One region of the Ornithinibacillus jepli genome, then DNA from elsewhere that is predicted to be linked to it. Evidence: a T-box and tRNA genes for the amino acid it is inferred to sense, from the RefSeq annotation. Region 1 holds a T-box; the other holds one or more tRNA genes.
What was found. The T-box of region 1 lies ahead of metG (methionine--tRNA ligase). A T-box ahead of a tRNA ligase gene usually reads a tRNA of that ligase, here a tRNA-Met.
Positions count from the first base shown of each region.

Region 1 (3,274 bases):
TCATAAATTATAATTGCACCTGTTGCGATTATTTCTTCTTCCTCTTCAACAAGCCATTGAATTAAAGATCCATCACTTAGTTTATTTTGAAAGAAATCGTATAGTTCCTTATCAATATCTACAGTAGGTTCAATTCCTTCATCAATTAATTGTTTTTTTCTTAGTTCGACCATTTTGTTAATATCTTCCCAGTTCGCTTTTCGATAGTTCATTTTTCAATACTCCTTCTTATGTCTTTCCTCTTCTAATAGTTAATTACAACACATTTAGTCAGTCCCTTGTTTTGAACTCTCCTTTAACTTAATCGTCTCTTCCTCAATCCGAATAATATCAATTCTCTCATATAAGGGCTCAACTTCATCTAAAGATAAGTCGTTATATTCAATCAAGCTCCATTTTATTTCTGTAATTCTTAACATTTTCTGAATCCTCTCTGATGAAAAAGGGAGAAATGGATTCAAAACTTGGGCTAAATTTGCAATAATATACACACAGGTTGCAAGAATATTAGCACACTCATTCTTGTTTGCTTTAATTTTTATCCATGGCTTTTGTTCATCGAAATATTTATTAGCATAACGGACAAATTGAAATATCTTATTTATGGCAGTTTTAAACTCTGCCATCTCAATCAATGCTCCTACTTCCTCATAAAGCTGAATGATTTTTTCTTTAAACAGAACCTCTACTTCACCGTTTGGCAATTTTCCATCAAATGACTTTTCAACAAATTTTAATGTCCGATTCACGAAATTCCCATAAGCCCCAAGTAATTCACTATTATGACTATAGATAAATTCTCTCCATGAAAAATCCGCATCTCTACTTTCTGGAGCATTAGCAATTAGAAAATAGCGAATAGAATCCGGATGATATCGTGTTAAAATGTCTGGAACCCAAATAGCCCAATTTCTACTTGTAGATAATTTTTTCTGTTCTATCGTTAAGAATTCATTGGAAACAATATGAGTAGGGAGTGGTTTTTTGTTAATACTCTTTAGTATTCCTGGCCAAATAATTGAATGGAACGGAACATTATCTTTACCGTGAACATAATAGGCTTTCGTATTTTCGTTCCAAAACTCCGCTTCATCTCGAGCATTATCCAAAGCCCACTGTTTACTTGCTGAATAATATCCAGTTATAGCCTCAATCCACACATAAATTTTCTTTTCTTCATAACCTTCCACTGGTACTGGTACTCCATTTGGTAGATCTCTTGAGACTGCTCTGTCTATTAGCCCTTCTTTTAAATAGCGCTCAGACAAGTGAATTGCATTTTCTCTCCATTTTCCATCCTTTTTAGCTTCAGATACATAATGCTCAAGCTCCTTTTGTAAAGAACTTAATTTAAAATAAAAATGCTCAGTCGTTTTAACGATTGGTTCATTACCACAAGTCTTACAAATTTTATCAAGAAGTTCGATTGGATTTAATAGTTGTGAACAGTAGTCACATTGATCTCCTCTCGCTTGTGATTTGCAGTGGGGGCAAGTACCTTCTACAAATCGGTCTGGAAGGAACTGTTCACAAGACTCACAATAGCATTGATCTTCTTTCTTCTTATAAAGCTTTCCATTATCCAGCAATTCAAGAAATACGTTCTGAACTACTTCATGATGTAATGCTGTATCCGTTCGGGTATAGCAATCAAACGTAAATCCCAATCTTTCAAAGCTCTCTTTAAATTCTTGATGATACTTGTCAGCAATATCTTTAGGTGTCACTCCTTCTTGTTTCGCTTTAATTGCTATAGGAGTTCCATTGCAATCACTTCCAGAAACGTACAGTACCTTCTCTCCTTTTAAACGGAAGTACCGCGCTAAAACATCTCCTGGTAATAAACTCGATAAATGTCCAATGTGCAAAGAACCATTGGCATATGGCCATGCACCACCTATAAAAATACTCATCTTCTTATCCTCCTTTTTAATATATAAAAAACCCTCATCCTTAAGACTTAAGTCTAAGGACGAGGGTTAACTCGTGTTACCACCTTAATTCACTAATAACTCACATTATTAGCCTCACTAAGTACGGAGTGTTATACACTCTTATACTCTGACATTTATAACGAGTGCCAAATCTCGTCAGAATCTATTTTCTAAATAGAAAAGTCGACTCTGAAGCTCCAAGGCCATTTTCAATCAACGATTTCCTGCTTCTTTTCAGCTACCGAAGCTCTCTGGGAAGAAAATGTGTGTTGATTTACTTTCCTTATCATCGCTGGTAAAAAGTATTTTTATTATTATGGCATAAAATTAATTGATTTTAAAGAGCTTTTTCTACGTTTCTGTTTCATAGCTTTCTATTTCCTCGGTAAGAATATGGATAAGGAGGAGATACAATGAACAAGAAACATGCTAAAGAAGATCAAAAAAATATAAAAAGCTATGACGATAAAGAAAAGGACCAATTCATTAACAACCTCGCACAAGCACTAAACAGCAGTAAATATAACGACAAAGATAATGAGGATATGTGAATGTAGTTAAGAAAAAAATTGCCCCCTTCAAGAGGGGGCAATTACACATTTAAGCACTAATCCGCTTTTCATACTGAGCCTTCAATTGCTTTCTTGCACGATGAATTCTTGTCTTGACGGAGGATAGCTTAATATTAAGCTGGTCAGCAATTTCTCTTTCTTTTAAATCGTACTTCATTTTCAAAATCATCACATCTCGATATGAACTATTCAAACTTCGTATTTCTTGTTTTACTTCTTTTAATAACAAATAATAGGCTACTTCATCTTCCACATTTGGTGTTTCTTCCATTTTCATATTAACAAGTAATTCTTGTTCTGTAGGAATACCTTTATTGCTTTTCACTTTACGTAACATATCGATTGCAGCGTGATTAGTTATGACAGATAACCAAGCTGAAACTTTCTCCTCTTCTTGAATCGTATCCATATTTAGCAATACTTTTATAAAGGTTTCTTGAACTACATCTTCTGCTAATTGCATATCCTTAACGATAGCGTAGCTTATATGAAGTAACCGATTATAATGTTTTGTATATAGATCAGATATATCCATGCTACACATAATTCTATACCTCTATCCTCAAGTTAATTGTTACTTTAAACAAATCACCATCTGTTTCTATGTCTAACATTCCATCATGGAGTTCAACTATTGACTGAGCAATGGCAAGTCCAAGACCGCTTCCTTCAGTATGTCTAGACGTATCTCCTCGTTTAAACCGTTCAAATAATTCATCGGTATTATCTTTTAATTCATACTTGGAAACATTTTTAAACGATATGATT
Region 1 is NZ_JBFEGG010000003.1:424,460-427,733, reverse strand. Features, by position in the region: gene AB1K81_RS13850 (GNAT family N-acetyltransferase) at 1-212, opposite strand, end outside; gene metG (methionine--tRNA ligase) at 267-1,934, opposite strand; T-box leader at 1,966-2,233, opposite strand; gene AB1K81_RS13840 (hypothetical protein) at 2,348-2,485, shown strand; gene AB1K81_RS13835 (RNA polymerase sigma factor) at 2,535-3,050, opposite strand; gene AB1K81_RS13830 (sensor histidine kinase) at 3,055-3,274, opposite strand, start outside.

Region 2 (3,274 bases), on a different contig from region 1:
CAGCAATTGGGCAAGTAATCTTTGGCTTTGGATCCCTATTCTTCGGTTTAGAGTTAATGAGTAGTGGTATGAAGCCATTAAGAACTTTAGAAGCATTTCAAGAATTGACGATAAGCATGAGTGAGCACTCTATATTAGGGGTTGTAATCGGTACTCTATTTACTGTAATCGTACAGAGTTCAAGTGCAACAATTGGTATATTACAAGGTCTGTATGCTGAAGGAGCAATTACTTTAAAGGCTGCTTTACCGGTTCTATTTGGGGATAATATCGGTACAACGATTACGGCTGTCCTGGCTTCTTTAGGCGCTACAGTTGCTGCTCGTCGCGCTGCTTTTGTTCATGTGATTTTTAACTTAGTAGGAACAACAATATTTTTATTATTATTAAATTTATTTACGCAATATGTTATTTATTTACAAAGTCATTTTTCACTAAACGAGGAAATGACTATTGCGTTTGCACATGGAAGTTTTAATGTGTTAAATACTATTATCCAATTCCCGTTTATAGGACTTCTAGCTTGGATAGTTACAAAGCTAGTTCCTGGTGAAGATACAACGATTGAGTATAAGCCGAAACATTTAGATCCCATCTTCATCCAACAATCTTCTGCCCTTGCATTAGACCAAGCAAAAGCAGAAGTGGTACGTATGGGTGAATATGCCTATCAAGGAATGGAAGAGACTAGTTTATACCTTTCAACTAACCAAACAAAGCATGCTGATATGGCATTACAAATTGAAGGGGCATTAAACAGTTTAGATAGGAGTATTACTGATTATTTAATCGACATCTCTGGTGGGTCTTTATCAGAATTTGAAAGTGGAAAACACACTATCTTAATGGATACTGTAAGAGATATAGAAAGAATTGGCGACCACTTTGAAAATATTGTAGAGCTAATTGATTATAAAATCTCTAACAAAGTTATCATAACTGATAAAGCACAAGAAGATTTAAATAATATGTTTGACTTAACAATGTCTACTGTTAAACAAGCAGTCAAGGCTCTTGATACGAACAATCGTGAAGAAGCTTTAGCAGTAGTTCAAAAAGAAGATCAAATTGATAAAATGGAACGTAGCTATCGGAAAAAGCATATTATTCGTATGAATGAAGGGGATTGTAGTGTATCTGCAGGTATAGTCTTTGTAGATATAATCTCAAACCTAGAAAGAATTGGCGACCATGCAGTTAATATTGCAGAAGCAGTATTAGGGGATCAATAAAAATAAAGGGAGGTATCAACCTCTCTTTATTTTTTTAAATTTTTTATTGATATTTTTATTTAAAGGTGATATAGTAATTATTGTCGTTTTCAATACACCCTTTTTTAATACATATTTTAATTGTAAAATAGTTGTTGACACGAATGTTTGAACATGTTATATTATATCTCGTGCCACTTAAATAGTAGACAAGTTAACAACTTATTATGAATTATTCCACAGTAGCTCAGTGGTAGAGCAATCGGCTGTTAACCGATCGGTCGTAGGTTCGAATCCTACCTGTGGAGCCAAAAAAAATGGCGGCGTAGCTCAGCTGGCGAGAGCGTACGGTTCATACCCGTGAGGTCGTGGGTTCGATCCCCTCCGCCGCTACCATTACTATCATTTGTTTAACATCATGGCGGCCGTGGCGAAGTGGTTAACGCACCGGATTGTGGCTCCGGCACTCGTGGGTTCGATTCCCACCGGTCGCCCCATATATAAAGGACCCTTAGCTCAGTTGGTTAGAGCTATCGGCTCATAACCGATCGGTCGCAGGTTCGAGTCCTGCAGGGTCCACCATGTATACTCGGAGGTATACCCAAGTCTGGCTGAAGGGATCGGTCTTGAAAACCGACAGGCGGGTCAAACCGCGCGGGGGTTCGAATCCCTCTACCTCCTCCATACATATTATTTTGATTTTAAAAAAAATATTGAATTAACAACATAATATTTAGGCTTGGTAGCTCAGTCGGTAGAGCAATGGACTGAAAATCCATGTGTCGGCGGTTCGATTCCGTCCCAAGCCATCATTTCAAACAAGCACTTTGCTTGTTTTTTTGTTGTAAAAGGATAATTAATGGGCAAATAATTTGCAAGAACTGGAAACCTCTGATAGTCTTTCATGTAAAGGGTGATATACCCTTGAATAACATATATTTGAAGGAGGATATTTCGAAATGGCAAAATTTGAATTACCTGAATTACCTTATGCATATGATGCATTAGAGCCAACAATTGATAAAGAAACAATGAACATCCATCATACAAAGCATCATAATACTTATGTAACAAACTTAAATGCTGCTCTTGAAGGGCATTCTGATCTTCAAGATAAAACACTTGAAGAATTAGTAAGCAATCTTGATGCATTACCTGAAAGCGTTCGTACAGCAGTACGTAACAATGGTGGTGGACATCATAATCATAGCTTATTCTGGAAAGTTCTATCTCCAAATGGTGGCGGGGAGCCAACTGGTGAATTAGCTGATAAAATTAACGGTAAATTTGGTAGCTTCGATAAATTTAAAGCGGAATTTGAAAATGCTGCTAAAACTCGCTTTGGTTCAGGTTGGGCATGGTTAGTAGTAAGTAACGGTGAACTTGAAGTAACAAGTACTCCAAACCAAGATTCTCCTTTAATGGAAGGTAAAACTCCTATTTTGGGACTTGATGTTTGGGAGCATGCATACTACTTAAATTATCAAAATAAACGTCCTGATTATGTAGCTGCATTCTGGAATGTAGTAAACTGGGATGAAGTAACTAAAAACTATAACGAAGCTAAATAAAACTTTATTGGTAAACTTAGAGGAGGACACATAGTGTTAAACTATGTGTCCTCCTCTTTATTTTGTATATCTATATTTGAATTGCTTACACTAAGGAAAGAGAGAAAAGGGGCAATTCAATATGCAAAAAACCTTACAGTATGTTTTTGGGAAAACAAAGGTAAATAGGGACCTAATACTATTATTAGTAATCGGTGGATTATATTCACTAGGAATTTATTTATCCAATACTTTTGTAAATGTCTACTTATGGAAACAAGCAGAAGGTAATTACTATACGATAGCTTTTTATAATTTAGCCATATTTATTTTTCAACCACTTACTTTTATAGCCGCCGGAAAAATTGCGAAAAAAGTGGACCGAGTAATAGTATTAAGGTTAGGTGTTATCTTTCTATCGCTATTTTTTTTAATGGTATTAATAATAGGTGACAAAGCAGCATATTTTAATTTTTTGTTAGGAAGTTTATTAGGTATTGGATATGGTTTTTA
Region 2 is NZ_JBFEGG010000001.1:1,223,750-1,227,023, reverse strand. Features, by position in the region: gene AB1K81_RS06420 (Na/Pi cotransporter family protein) at 1-1,232, shown strand, start outside; tRNA gene AB1K81_RS06415 (tRNA-Asn) at 1,448-1,522, shown strand; tRNA gene AB1K81_RS06410 (tRNA-Met) at 1,531-1,607, shown strand; tRNA gene AB1K81_RS06405 (tRNA-His) at 1,633-1,708, shown strand; tRNA gene AB1K81_RS06400 (tRNA-Ile) at 1,717-1,793, shown strand; tRNA gene AB1K81_RS06395 (tRNA-Ser) at 1,803-1,895, shown strand; tRNA gene AB1K81_RS06390 (tRNA-Phe) at 1,948-2,020, shown strand; gene AB1K81_RS06385 (superoxide dismutase) at 2,171-2,782, shown strand; gene AB1K81_RS06380 (MFS transporter) at 2,904-3,274, shown strand, end outside.
Region 2: it encodes a tRNA-Met, which carries the amino acid that the T-box ahead of metG (methionine--tRNA ligase) is inferred to sense. The anticodon was not compared.